DNA from 2 places in the Pseudoalteromonas sp. BSi20495 genome. Region 2 is predicted to be linked to the other one. Evidence: predicted binding sites of a transcription regulator. Region 2 holds the regulator's gene; the other holds the start of a gene.

Region 1 (7,761 bases), on a different contig from region 2:
CGCGATAACTTGCAATAACTTCACGCTTACCGGTATACAAATCTTGAATATAAATTTGGCTTTGACGGTTCTCAAATGTCACATACGCTAATTTTGTGCCATCAGGTGACCAAGCCGGTGACATTAGTGGCTCTTTCGAACGTAGTAACACCTGTTCGTTAAACCCGTCATAATCTGATACAACAAGCTGATAAGGCTTATCATCACCATCACGTACAATTACGTACGCAATCTTGGTTAAAAAAGCACCTTTCTCACCCGTTAATTTCTCATAAATGACATCACTAATACGATGTGAATAACGACGGAAACCACTTATGCCAATAACACTATCTCGTGCTTCTAAAATATGATCTTGGCTTTTAAGTAACTTACCATTACTCATCATTTGCGTTTCACCGCCCGTGATTTGACCACGAATAACATCGACTAACTCATAACGTACTAAATAACGTCCATCAGTCTGTTGCTCAACCTCGCCAACAAGTATCGCTTCAACACCTTTATTAACCCAAGATGCATAATCAATGTCAGCATCTTTGTTTGGTTGTTGCGGCATTTGCATAACATCTACAGGCTTAAACTTACCACTACGCATGAGATCTGCAGCAATAACATCACTTATTTTTTCAGGAATTGGACCAACACCATTGTATTTAAACGGCACAATTGCAATAGGTCTTGCACCATCTACACCTTCTGTTATTACAATTTCAAGGGCTGCGTTAGCAATGCCCTGAAAACCAAATAACAGCACTAAACAGGCAATTTTTACTTTGTTGAACATATCATTCCTTTAAAATTCTGGCTTGATTGTTAAATTAATATTCTTAAGTTGTTCGAATACGTCTTTGTCTTTAGATACCGGTAATGTGTCAGCCATACGAATAGCCCTAAGTGCAGCCTCACAGACTAGTTTATCGCCGCCTAATGATTTAACTTGTGTTACTAAACCATTAAAGCCTAAACGAATATTTACTCGGCACTGCTGATTTTTCATTTTCTCGTCGATCAGTAAGTTCTGCTGAATACGCGCCATAATTAGAGCGCGATATTTATCAACTTCACCCACGACCTGTTGTTGACGTATTTTACTACGCGCAGCCTGCTCTTTAGCAAGTTGTTCTTGTAACATTTGTTCTTGTAGGGCCTGTTGACGCTGTTGTTCAGCCTTTTTAGCACGTTCTTTAGCCTCTTCATCACGCTTTTTACGTTCATCTTCAGCTTTTTTAAGTGCTTCTTCCTCAGCTTTACGCTTATCGGCAGCTGCTTTTGCTGCACTTTCAGACTCTTGCTTTTGTTTTTCGGCTTGTTTTGCTTTAGCACGTTCCTTTTGTTCTATTGCGCGTGCTTTTTTAGCTTGTGCTTGCGCCTCGGCTGTTTCTTTTTCTTTAGCCTTACGTTCTTGCTCTAATTTCTTAATATGACGGGTTTCTGACTCGCGCTGTTTGCGCGCATTTGCAGCTCTGCGCTCTAAATCACGGATGCGTTTGTCTTCTGCCTTTTTTTTGTCTTTTTCTTGCTTTTGGAGTTCAGCTATTTTCTGCTCAACCATTTTTTGGTCAACTGTCACAGCTGACACCGCTTTATCAACATCAGGTATAGCTTTATTAAGCGTTACTTCCATAACCTTTGGTGCTGGCGGATGAATGTTTGCCGATGCATATAAAAAACCACCCAGCGCCACATGCAAAACTACTGATTTAATTAATGAACTACTCATACCGTTATTTTGTCCCTTCGAAGGATTCTGTCATTAATCCAACTGACGGTACACCGGCACTTTTTAAAAAGTCCATTAAGAGCAATACCTCTTGGTATGATACTTTTCCAGATCCCTTTATCATTACAGGTACATCAGGATTTTTCATTAGCTGTAACTTAATAACAGCCGCTACATCAAGCGCCTCCATCGGAGCCTCTGGATCAGTCCCTACACTAACGTAATATTTACCTTGTGCGTCAATCGAAGCAATAATAGGTGGCGCATCTTTAGTATCAACTAAATCTGACTCCGTCATTTTAGGCAAGTCGACTTTAACACCATGTGTAATAAGTGGCGCTGTTGCCATAAATATAATCAGTAGCACCAACATTACATCAATGTAAGGAACTACATTAATTTCTGCGACCGGACGGCGCTTCTTACGCTGATACATTCGCTTGGGCCTCTATTTGTGTAGCTGCTTGACGGTGTAAAATATTAGCGAACTCTTCCATAAAATTAATGTAGTGAGATTCTAGCTTTTCAACTTTATTAGAAAAACGGTTGTAAGCAATAACAGCCGGAATAGCTGCAAACAAACCCATTGCTGTGGCAATAAGTGCTTCTGCTATACCAGGTGCTACCATCTGCAACGTAGCTTGTTTAACTTCACCTAATGCTATAAAAGCATTCATAATGCCCCATACAGTACCAAACAAGCCTATATATGGGCTAATTGAACCCACTGTCGCTAAAAATGATAAGCTTGACTCTATTTTCTCTATTTCTCGAGAGAGTGCCACGCGCATAGAGCGGTGTGTACCTTCCATTACAATACTCGCACTTTGAAAGGTATTTTTCTTATGTCGCGCAAACTCTTTAAAACCAGCTGTAAATAGAGCTTCAATACCTTCAGATTGACCGTTACGTGATGAAATTTCGTTATATAGCTTACTTAAATCAATACCAGACCAAAATTTTTGTTCAAACTTTTTAGCACTTGCTAACGCATCTGATATTGCTTTTTTACGCTGAAAAATAATTGCCCATGACATTACAGACATAGCAACTAGCCCTAACATTACTAGTTGAACAAGCAAACTGGCTTCTAATATTAAATCCAAAAAATTAAGCCCTGATCCCACGTGAAACTCCTAAATAGTATCAAAATACGTCAAATTGATTGATTTGTGTAAATATGACCGCTCGTGCAGCCAAAAGTTGCACATAGTGTATCGAGTCCATTTCAAACTGACAACGATATTGCTATGAATAAGCAACAAAAAACGTTGAAATAACCTTTATTTCGCAATTATCTAGCAAAAGAATTTAAAGCCATTTCCGCTATTTAATAATGCGCTCAAGATATGCTTAAATATACAAGCAAAACACCATAAAACGCCTCATTTATTCAAAATCACTGCATAAACACTCAAAAAACTTAAACAAAACCTAAAGGTAATAGTAAAACTAATAGCGACAAGCAGTGCAAACTCAAACTTAATCACTAATTTTCATTAACTTACAAACAGAAAAAAACATTAACGAACAAGTTTTAAACAACCAGAAATTTCATTGCATTAGTTTTTATAATCCGAAATTATAAATTTTCTAGTTTGAATAATAAATATATATTGCGTATTATCTCCCCATACCGAGCTGGCACTGAGTGAAATAGCTTCATTAAGCAAAGTTCTTAGTAATAGGATATTTTATCGTATTACATTGTTTTACATTTTTAGGATAAAACCTAGTTGTGTAAAATGTAGTTCCCAAGATTACTTCCTTCAACTTGTTGTTTACCCGCATTTTTTGCGGGTTTTTTTTTGCCAAAAAAATTGAAATCATTTAATACCAATTTACTTAATTGAGTAATCTATTTTGAGGTAAGAAAATCGTATCTATAACAAGGCAAAAATTTCGTTATTTAGTTGTTATCACTCATGCTCCTGCATTGCTCTGCATCCATGCAGTCGTATATCAGAAATTTTTAACACGGTTAACGTCAGATTCAACCCCTCTAATTGATTAAGTATTATTGCAAACTAAACAACACTGTAACAGCCTAATACGATAACGGCTATGCAATATACTCTATCTATCGAATAGCCCGCAGCATAGCCACGCAAGTCTTAACGCTCTGTGAATTAAGCGTTAACTGATTATATAGTGGGTAAAATTGTAATAACTTGGTTTAGAGTAACGATGTGAAAATATGGTGGGTAACATTATAAAATTAGGTATACGCGCTTGCTGTACATTTACTTATGCAAGCGCAAGTGATTAATTGAAATTTAGATTAAGTCGTCTTTTTTGGCATTAATCCAAAGTGATGGTATGCACTGTCAGAGACTATTCGCCCGCGAGGTGTGCGCTGAATAAATCCTTGTTGGATCAAAAATGGTTCTATCACATCTTCTATTGTTTCGCGCTCTTCGCCAATAGCAGCCGCTACATTGTCGAGCCCGACAGGGCCGCCCATAAACTTTTCAATTATAGCGAGTAAATATTTACGGTCCATATAATCAAAACCACTTTTATCTACGTCAATCATATCAAGGGCTTGCTTAGCTACATCGGCGTTTACTGTGCCGTCAGATTTTACTTGAGTGTAATCGCGTACACGGCGCAATAAGCGGTTTGCAATACGTGGTGTACCCCGCGAGCGCTGCGCGATTTCGGTAGCGCCATCATCACACATTTCTAAATCAAGGTAATGTGCTGAGCGCCCTACTATGTGCGATAAATCTTCTACAGAATAAAACTCTAATCGCTGCACAATCCCAAAACGGTCACGCAGTGGCGATGTAAGCGAGCCTGCTCGCGTAGTGGCACCTATAAGTGTAAATGCAGGTAAGTCTAATTTAATAGAACGCGCAGCTGGGCCTTCACCTATCATTATATCAAGCTGGTAGTCTTCCATTGCGGGATACAGTATTTCTTCAACTTGCGGGCTTAGCCTATGTATTTCATCTATAAACAATACATCGCCTTCTTCTAAGTTGGTTAGTAGTGCAGCTAAATCGCCTGCTTTTTCAAGTACAGGGCCTGATGTTGTTTTAATACTTACGTGTAATTCATTGGCTACAATATTTGCAAGCGTGGTTTTACCAAGCCCAGGTGGGCCAAATATTAATAAATGATCGAGCGCTTCACCACGGGTTCGGGCAGCTTCAATAAAAATTTCCATTTGCTGCTTAACATGAGGCTGGCCTCTGTAGTCGGCTAAAAGTTTTGGTCTTATTGCACGATCTATAGAGTCTTCATTTGTTTTTTCAGTCGCATCAATTAAGCGATCCGCTTCAATCATGGGTTACTCACAACATAGATTTTAAAGATTCTCTAATAAGAACCTCAGTAGACATATCGGGTTTACTTATCGATTTTACGGCTTTTTGAGCTTGTGGCAATTTATAACCTAATGCAAGCAGTGCCGATACGGCATCATCCGCTGCATTATTAGCAATTGTCGCATCGCTCATTGGCTCTATTACTGCGCTGTCGCTAAATGGCGTAAATAAATCATTACCCCAATCTTTTAGTCTGTCTTTCATTTCGAGTACTAAACGCTCGGCTGTTTTTTTACCTACACCGGGTAATTTAACAAGCGATGTTGAGTCTTCGTTATTTACACAACTTACAAATTGCTTTGCCGACATGCCCGATAAAATAGCTAAGCCAAGTTTTGGCCCTACGCCATTTGCTTTTAATAGCTCTCTAAACAAAGCACGTTCAACTTTATTATTAAAACCAAATAATAGTTGAGCATCTTCACGCACTACAAAGTGAGTGTAAACAATCGCATTTTCACCAATTTTTGGTAAATCGTAAAAACAGGTCATCGGCATTTGTACTTCGTAACCTACACCACTTACATCGAGTAATATTTCTGGTGGCTGTTTTTCGACTAAAATACCATTTAAGCGGCCTATCATAGTTATTTCCTTAAACGTCCTCTAACGGTTTTGCTTGCGCTACCCGCTAGTTTAATTAAATTTTGTTCTGAGTGGGCGTGGCAAATCGCAATAGCGAGTGCATCAGCTGCATCGGCCTGTGGCGTACCGGGTAGTTTTAAAATATTTTTTACCATGTGTTGCACTTGTGTTTTATCTGCGCCACCGTTGCCTACTACTGCTTGCTTAATTTGCCTAGCTGAATATTCAAATACGGGTAAGTCGGCCATTGCCGCCCCAACAATCGCAGCGCCTCTAGCTTGGCCTAGTTTTAAAGCTGAATCGGGGTTGTGCGCCATAAATACTTTTTCAATGGCAAAGGTTTCTGGCGAAAACTGCTCAATAAGCTGTGTAATGCCTTGGTAGATCATTTTAAGCCTAATCGGAAAAGGATGATCGGCTAACTTAATACAGCCACTGCCTAAGTATGTAAATTTAGAACCTTGATGGGCAACAACACCATATCCGGTCAAACGTGAACCAGGATCGATCCCTAAAATAATGGCCAAACAGCGCTCCATTGTTATTATTTTTAAATTACGCTAATAATGCCAGAGCACTGTATAAATTACCAGTACAAAGAAAAACAAAAATGCCCACAAACTAGGTAGGCATTTACAGGAGCATGTTAGTTTAGCTTACCCTAGGGCACGCACTAATCCTTGGGTGTTTTGTTTAAGTGTTCGGGCAATCATTAAATAACCTAAACCTGCCACAAATACGCCGCCAGCTACCGGACCAATAATCCATATATGCGGGTGTAACTTACCTGCTAAATCAAACATTTGTTGCTGCACAATTAAAAGCGCTATGTCGCTAAAAAGTGCGGCCACTAAACCAGCTAAACCGCCTAGTAATAAAAACTCATACAAGGTCGCGTTTTTAATTAATCGGCTTTTAGCGCCAAGCGTTCTGAGTATGACAATTTCTTGCATACGCTCACCTAAACTAGCTTGCACTTGCGATATAAGTACAAGCGCACCACACAGCACAACAATTGCAAGTACAAAGCCAATGGCGAGTGATACTTGCGAAATAGTTGTTTGTATTTGCTTAACAAAGTTATCAATATCAATCGCTGTAATAGTAGGGTAAGTACGCAATAACTGGCTAAAATCACGCTTTTGATCTGGATTTATACGTACCGACGAAATATACGTTGCCGGAAAATCTGCAAGCACATCTGGGCTTAAAATAATAAAAAAGTTAGGTTTAAGCGTGGCCCAATTAACTTTGCGCACACTGGTGATTTTAGCGTCGAACGACTGCGAACCAATTAAAAATGTAAGCGTATCGCCTATCTCAACATCTAAACGCTCAAGCATCGACTCCTCTACTGAGGCTTCAGCCATCGCATTTTCACCAAACCACGTGCCTTGTGTTACTTCATTTTGGTCAGGCACATCTTTAAGCCATGTAAGGTTTAGCTCGCGGCCAATACCTGCACGTGCTTCTTCGTCTTTTTTCTCGTTGTCTTGCAGCGATACAGAACGTGCTACCAACTCGCCGTTTACCGCATTTACACGTCCACGAATAGTCGGATAAAACTCTGATACCTGAATATCTTTTTGTGCTAAATACTCATTAATTGGCTCAAGCTCATTTTGCGTAATATTAACTAAAAACGCATTAGGCGCATCGTTTGGTAGTTGCGATTGCCAATCAGATATCATGTCGTTTTTAAGTACCACTAAAAACAGCAGTAATTTAATCGCTAACGAAAAACTAATTAACTGTACCGCGTTCACATTTGCACGCTTTTGAATAGACGCAATTGCAAGCGACCAACTGTTACCTGGCTTTAATCCTAGTTTTCGACCACCACCAAATATTAATTTAGATACTAAAAACAGCACACCAATTAGCGCAAGTGTTGATATAAACAAAATAAGCGTTATTTTTATGTTGTTACTAAATAACCACATTAATAAAAACACGGTTAGCGCACTCATACCTAAATGCACACGACTTACTGCCAACTTATCACCTAAGTTACGGCGCAGTACTCTAAGCGGCGGAATATCAAATAAATCAAATAATGGTTTAATAGAAAACATAACAGCACAAATTACGCCAGTGCTTATAGCCACCAGCCAAGGTTTA
Region 2 (7,761 bases):
TTGAATAGCTCTGATGCAAAAACGTTGAAGTCAAATGCTCTGCCGCCATTTACACCACCACCCGAATCAGTCCCATCTGTACTAGCAGGAACTTCCATACCATTAAGGGTTGAGCGGGTAAAAGATGGGCCTAAACCACGTAGAGTAATTTGACGTCCTTCTCCTCCTTCTCGCGAAATTGCGACACCAGGGATTCGCTGTAGTGACTCTGCGATATTTAAATCTGGAAATTTACCAATGTCTTCGGCTGCAATTGATTCCGTGGTATTTACTTCAAACCTTTTGGTAGCCAGCGATTTATTAAGTGATGATCTAAAGCCTGTAACTTCGATTAACTCAATTTCACTTTTCTTTTTTATATTTGTTTGTTCGGCTTCTTCAGCACTGATTTGAGCTGTCGTGCTAATTAATAATGCACTAATAATGTAATTAAGTGGCCTGAGAGTGAATCTTTTTGACGTTTTCATTGTGTGTTCCTGCTGAATTTAGGTAATGCCACTCAGTTCAGATTTTACACTTATTTTTTGTGTTATAAGTAAGCGTAAATATGAGTGAGGTGTGTTTGGCTTTATTTAAATACACCTCTTTAAGCAGTGTATTTAACCCGCACACTTAAAATGCCACCGGTGGCATATGAAAGTCAAGGTTATTTTTTATACTTTTTTAAACAATAATTCACTTAATTTTAATCCTCAAAGGTCAACAGGCCATGGAGTTTATAAAAAAGTATTGTTTGTACTTAAAAATGATAAATATTAAATAATGGACTATGAATGCGTAAAACTATCTATTTACCATATAAAACAGCTTATATTACATAGTTGATTTGGTATAAAAGTAAAACTGCGTTAAAGTTTGCGGTGTAATCATTAGAGGATAAATACTAAACAATGTCGGAAATTCAATTTTTAAATGTAGATCTTGAGCTTGAATCAAAGCAAGATATTAGTTTGCTAGTGGCAGACTTGAAAAAAGTCGCGACGATTTTACATTATGACAAAGACGAATACCGTCAATTAGCCCGCATTGAAGCAACAGGTGTAGTAAACACGCCTGACAAAGCAATTAACCATATCTGTGAGCTTATTGAATCGTGTTCGCGTAATGCGTTAAAGCAATGGCTAAGTTGTTCACGTAGAACATTTGATATTGGTTTTGAATCAGGCACATCGCCTAAGTGTTTTAACCAAGCTTTAGATGCAGATACATTATTACGTATATCTGCTATTGGTGCGGGTATGGAAATTACAATTTACCCAATCGAAAAGTAACAGTAAGTAATTATCTTCGCTCTACTACGGCTGCGGTCATTCTTGATACGCAGCAAAGCTCGTTTCGACTATTAGTAATTTTTATTTCCCAGACTGAACTACGCTTACCAATATGAAACGCTTTTGCGGTGGCTGTTAAAGTACCATTACGAGATGCTTTTAAGTGACTGGCGCTAATTTCTTGTCCGACACAATAAAACTGAGTGAAGTCGACTACGAAGTTAGCTGCATAACTTGCTACTGTTTCGGCAAGCACTACGTTGGCTCCTCCATGCACCATGCCCATTGGATTATGATGCGCTGGTATGGCAGGCATAGTTGCTACGAGGTAATCATCACCAATTTCGGTAATTTCAATTCCCATGGTTTTCATTAGTGTACCGTGGCCATTAACGCCTTTCTCTAACTGCTTGCACAACTCTAAAGTGATGGGCTGGTACCAAATACTCATAATATCTCCTTTGCATTTTTAATCATTTATAAACTTAGCTTTAGTTATATCTTTGAAATGTACACAAGTGAAATTACTTTAGCTATTTTAAGGCTTAATTTAAATTTGCGATTTTTATTTAACTGTATATACTCACAGTTAAATGTACTGTATGGAAAACCAGTTGTATGCGACCATTAACGAAGCGCCAAGCTCAAATTCTCGAATTAGTTAAAGTTTTTATTAAAGACACTGGTATGCCTCCTACACGTGCTGAAATTGCACAAACATTAGGCTTTAAAAGTGCCAATGCTGCTGAAGAGCACTTAAAAGCGCTTGCTAAAAAAGGTGCTATTAAGATGAAACCAGGTGCAAGCCGAGGTATTCAACTTGTTGAGGAAGAAGAGCCTGAACAGTTAGGTTTACCTCTTATCGGGCGAGTCGCAGCGGGAGAGCCTATTTTGGCGCAAGAGCACGTTGAGAGTCATTGTAAAATTGATCCATTAATGTTTAAACCTGCTGCTGATTTTTTATTGCGCGTTAACGGTATGAGTATGAAAGATATAGGTATTATGGATGGTGATTTGTTAGCTGTGCATAAAACTCAAGTTGCAGAAAATGGACAAGTTGTAGTTGCTCGTGTTGATGATGATGTTACCGTAAAGCGGTTTGAAAAAGCAGGCCGAAAAGTATTATTGCATGCTGAGAATGACGACTTTTCGCCAATTGAAGTTGATCTAGAAAATGAATCTTTTAATATAGAAGGTTTAGCCGTTGGAGTTATTCGTAACGCTGATTGGATGTAGTTTTTAATTTATTTTTATGAATGCGTGCTTTTTAGCACGCATTTTTGTTTTAACATTAGCACTAAAAATAGGACGTAAACAGCCAACTAATTATTTTAGCTGTAAATTTTTTTGCACTTATATTTTCCCCCTCCGAATGCGTTAAACCCCTTTGTTTTGCTCATATTTTGAACTTTCTGTTGACTAGTTGATTACTGACTTTTTATTAATTACTCAATATCACCTGATTGTTTTTTATACTGAAACTTGCTTGTTGTTCGTTTTTTAGCTAATTATTAATGTGCTGAGCTAATAATAACTCACAGCTTTTTAGTTTTGAGAACACACAATATACACAAACTCGTTGTTGGCGCAGCAAAACCAATCAATATTAAATGAGATTGGCTAAAAAAATAAAAATAACGAATTGGCGTTTAAGCCGTATGCCTCTTCGCTTTGCATTCGCAATAGCATCAAAGGAGCCGTCACATGGGTAAACTGACCTCTACCTTGTGGCTTATATTATGTGTTTTTACGCACCCAGTTTTGGCTAATAGCCAATACAATATGCGCAAAGGCGTAACCGATATAAGCAATAATGTATATCAGCTGCACATGACCATATTTATAATATGTTGTGTGATTGGGGTGATAGTGTTCGCAATTATGTTTTGGGCACTTATTCATCACCGTAAATCTAAAGGGGCTGTACCTGCCCAATTTCACGAAAGCACTAAAGTAGAAATACTTTGGACTGCAATTCCGTTTGTTATTTTAATTGCTATGGCAGTACCAGCCACTAAAACCCTAATTGCAATGGAAGATGCCAGCAAAGCTGATCTCACTATTAAAATTACGGGTTCGCAATGGAAATGGCATTATGAATATATGGGCGAAGATGTAGAGTTCTACTCTATTTTATCTACCCCGCAAGATGAAATCGCGAATCTTGCAGATAAAAATCCTAACTACTTACTTGAGGTTGATAAGCCTCTTGTACTGCCAATAAATCAAAAAGTACGATTTTTAATGACTTCTGACGATGTTATTCACTCTTGGTGGGTACCTGATTTTGCAGTTAAAAAAGATGCGAACCCCGGCTTTATAAACGAAACATGGACGAACATAAACGAAGAAGGTACTTACCGAGGACAATGTGCTGAGTTGTGTGGTAAAGACCATGGCTTTATGCCTGTTGTGGTGGTCGCTAAATCTGAGGCTGATTTTAAAACATGGCTTGCAGATGCAAAGCAGGCGAAGCAGAAAGCAGCATTAGCAGATGCCGCATTACTTGATAAAACCCTCCCAAAAGAAGAGTTAATGACTTTAGGCGAACAAGTATATATGGCTAATTGTGCAGCGTGCCATCAGCCTACGGGCATGGGGTTACCGGGTGTATTTCCTGCACTTAAAGGCAGCCCGATAGTGCTTGGCGATATAAAAGATCACATTGATGTAGTTATCCATGGACGACCCGGTACGGCAATGCAAGCTTTTGCCAAGCAGTTATCTATAAAGCAATTAGCTGCGGTTATTACTTATAAACGTAATGCGTGGGGTAATGATACGGGTGATGTTATTCAACCGAGTCAAATACAGACAGCACTTGATGCCAAAGTGGAGGCGAACTAATGAGTAGCATAGTAGAACAACCTAACGCCAATGAAGCTCATCATGCTCATCACCCAGCTAAAGGTTTTAAACGCTGGCTTTACACAACTAATCATAAAGATATAGGTAGTTTATATTTAATTTTTTCGCTGACCATGTTCTTAATTGGTGGCGCAATGGCTATGGTGATCAGAGCTGAACTATTTCAACCAGGCTTACAGTTGGTCGACCCTCACTTTTTTAATCAAATGACCACAGTGCATGGTTTAATTATGGTGTTTGGTGCGGTTATGCCCGCCTTTACAGGCCTTGCTAACTGGATGATACCACTCATGATTGGCGCGCCAGATATGGCATTGCCAAGAATGAATAACTGGAGCTTTTGGATTTTACCGTTTGCGTTTTTAATCCTATTGGCATCGTTATTTATGCCTGGTGGGGGCCCTGCATTTGGCTGGACTTTTTATGCACCATTGTCCACAACATACAGTAATGATAATACTGCATTGTTTGTATTTGCCGTACATATTATGGGGATTAGCTCAATAATGGGCGCAATCAATGTGATTGTAACCATAGTGAACTTACGTGCCCCCGGCATGACATGGATGAAGTTGCCCTTATTTGTATGGACGTGGTTAATTACTGCCTTTTTATTAATTGCGGTAATGCCAGTGCTTGCAGGGGCTGTCACTATGGTACTTACCGATAAGTACTTTGCGACCAGCTTTTTTGATGCTGCAGGCGGTGGCGACCCGGTGATGTTTCAGCACATTTTTTGGTTTTTTGGTCACCCTGAAGTGTACATAATGATTCTTCCTGCCTTTGGCATTATATCTACAATAGTACCTACCTTTTCTCGTAAAAAACTTTTTGGCTATGCCTCAATGGTATACGCCACATCCTCCATAGCACTATTGAGCTTTATTGTATGGGCTCATCATATGTTTACTACTGGGATGCCGGTCGCTGGCGAGTTGTTTTTTATGTACGCGACCATGCTTATATCGGTACCTACAGGAGTAAAAGTATTTAATTGGGTTGCCACAATGTGGAAAGGCTCAATAACTTTTGAAGTGCCAATGCTTTTTAGTATTGCGTTTATTGTGCTGTTTACCTTAGGTGGTTTTTCGGGATTGATGCTGGCAATTACACCTGCTGACTTTCAATATCACGATACTTATTTTGTAGTGGCGCACTTTCATTATGTATTAGTAACAGGGGCTGTATTTTCGATAATGGCGGGGGCCTATTACTGGCTACCCAAGTGGACAGGCAATATGTTTAATATCACATTGGCTAAATGGCATTTTTGGCTATCGCTGGTGAGCGTGAACGTACTGTTTTTTCCTATGCATTTTGTAGGGCTTGCCGGTATGCCGCGTCGGATTCCCGATTACGCTCTTCAATTTGCCGACTTTAATGCAATCATAAGTATTGGTGGGTTTGCCTTTGGTTTATCGCAATTGTTGTTTGTAGCTGTGGTAATTAAATGCGCGCGTGGCGGTGATAAAGTGCCTGCAAAAGTATGGGAAGGGGCAGAAGGGCTTGAGTGGGAAGTTGACTCTCCAGCGCCATATCATACTTTTTCTACGCCGCCGGTTATTAAGTAATGACACACACACCGCTACTCAAACGTTTGGTACTTATTTGCATAGGCATGTTTGCCTTTGCCTTTGCTTTAGTACCTTTGTATGACGTGTTTTGTGATGTAACAGGGCTTAATGGAAAGCCTTCGCTTGAGCAAGCAGAGCAAAGTACACAAATAGTACAAAACCGAGAAGTCGGCGTTAGCTTTACTACTCACACACAAAGTGGTGCACCGTTTGAAGTTAAATCAAAAGAATACAGTGTAGTGGTAAAACCAGGTGCAATGCGTGAGGTAATGTTTAGTGCTAAAAATAACAGCAACCTAGATAAAGTAATGCAGGCTGTACCATCAGTCTCACCAGGTAAAGCGGCAAAGTATTTACATAAAATAGCCTGTTTTTGCTTTGATCAGCAACCTCTAAAAGCAGGGGAAGAACTTGAATTTAAATTGCTTTTTTATGTTGATACCGCACTGCCAAGCGATATTGAAGAATTAACTTTATCTTATACCGTATTTGATATTAGTGAACAGCTGGTGGCAAGTAATAACTAGCTTTTTAAACTAGTGTGAAACTAGGAGTAAATAAAATGAATCAAGAATATGAGCATTATTATGTACCTGAGCAAAGCCCGTGGCCTATTGTAGGTGCTGTTGCATTGTTTTTTATTGCAGTAGGGGCAGGCTTAACAGTTATGAGTGTAGGTAAAGAAGGTGGTAGCGGGGTTTATCTGCTTTATGCCGGTATTGCTGTACTTGTGTATATGTTGTTTAGCTGGTTTAAAAATGTAATTAGTGAGTCGGACCAAGGTTTGTACTCAGCACAAATGGATCGCTCTTTTAGACAAGGTATGAGCTGGTTTATTTTTTCTGAAGTTATGTTTTTTATGGCCTTTTTTGGTGCGCTTTTTTATGCACGGGTATTGTCGGTACCTTGGCTTGGAGGCGCAGGCAATAATGCAATGACTAACGAGGTATTATGGCCTACTTTTGAAGCCGTTTGGCCGCTAGTTTCAACACCTGCTGGCGAAACTACTCAAGCTATGGGCTGGCAAGGCTTACCACTTATAAATACCTTAATACTGCTTACTTCCTCAGTTACTTTACATTTTGCCCACGTAGCGATGGAAAACAATAAACGCACTCCACTTAAGGTTTTTTTAGGCGCTACTATTTTATTGGGCGTTTGCTTTTTAGGGCTGCAAGTTGAGGAGTACATGCATGCATATAATGACCTTAACCTAACGCTAGATGCGGGCATTTACGGTAATACGTTCTTTTTATTGACTGGTTTTCATGGCATGCATGTAACGCTAGGAACCGTACTTTTATTTGTAATATTTTTACGGATATTAAAAGGGCACTTTACTAAAGATAAGCACTTTGCTTTTCAAGCAGCTGCTTGGTATTGGCACTTTGTAGATGTGGTGTGGCTGTGTTTGTTTGTATTTGTATATGTGCTGTAGCGTTTATTGGCGAATTATTTGCTTTAATAAAACCAAGTTTAAGCGCTGCAATAACAACAACTAAAACAACGACCGAAAACAATACGCGACGACCTAAAAAGTGAGACATAGGTCGTCCCTCAGTTTTCCCTGACACCATAATAAACAATGCTCTAAATAAGTTAAAAAGTATAAATATTAACAACAGTACGATAATAATTTTAATAATCACTGAGTTGACCCTTTATGCAGTTAGTTTTATGGCACAAACAAAAGCTTAGCTCACTAATCACACTTTGTATGGTTGTGGTTGTTGTACTTGTGTGTGTGCGATTAGGGTTTTGGCAGTTGGAGCGAGGTGAGCAAAAGCAGCAACAACTAACCGCTATTGCTAAGCAACAGACTCGAGGTGTGATGAGCTGGTCTCAATTACTTAACCTGCCTGATAGCTGGAACAAAACTGGTGTATTGGTTGAGTTAAAAGGGCGATTTGTGCAAAACCAATATTGGCTTTTAGATAATCAAGTTTATAACGGGCAAGTAGGGTACGACTTACTTGCTTTACTAAAGCCAGACAGCGAAGAAAAAGTGATTTTAGTTAATTTAGGATGGGTAAAAGCGCCTATATCTA

What was found. The regulator LexA, encoded in region 2, represses DNA repair genes until DNA is damaged. The targets are predictions, from matches to a motif close to TACTGTATNNNNATACAGTA.
Region 1: the regulator LexA is predicted to act here: its motif matches at 6,216-6,235, upstream of ruvC (crossover junction endodeoxyribonuclease RuvC).

What each region holds. Positions count from the first base shown of each region.
Region 1 is NZ_BADY01000092.1:2,216-9,976, forward strand. Features, by position in the region: gene tolB (Tol-Pal system beta propeller repeat protein TolB) at 1-787, opposite strand, end outside; gene tolA (cell envelope integrity protein TolA) at 797-1,723, opposite strand; gene tolR (protein TolR) at 1,728-2,159, opposite strand; gene tolQ (protein TolQ) at 2,146-2,850, opposite strand; gene ruvB (Holliday junction branch migration DNA helicase RuvB) at 4,005-5,015, opposite strand; gene ruvA (Holliday junction branch migration protein RuvA) at 5,023-5,640, opposite strand; gene ruvC (crossover junction endodeoxyribonuclease RuvC) at 5,643-6,167, opposite strand; gene P20495_RS07620 (ABC transporter permease) at 6,297-7,761, opposite strand, start outside.
Region 2 is NZ_BADY01000158.1:33,411-41,171, forward strand. Features, by position in the region: gene P20495_RS02915 (TonB-dependent receptor) at 1-467, opposite strand, end outside; gene P20495_RS02910 (hypothetical protein) at 891-1,271, shown strand; gene P20495_RS02905 (PaaI family thioesterase) at 1,282-1,722, opposite strand; gene lexA (transcriptional repressor LexA) at 1,890-2,507, shown strand; gene coxB (cytochrome c oxidase subunit II) at 2,976-4,118, shown strand; gene ctaD (cytochrome c oxidase subunit I) at 4,118-5,710, shown strand; gene P20495_RS02885 (cytochrome c oxidase assembly protein) at 5,710-6,240, shown strand; gene P20495_RS02880 (cytochrome c oxidase subunit 3) at 6,276-7,151, shown strand; gene P20495_RS22735 (DUF2909 family protein) at 7,054-7,362, opposite strand; gene P20495_RS02875 (SURF1 family protein) at 7,377-7,761, shown strand, end outside.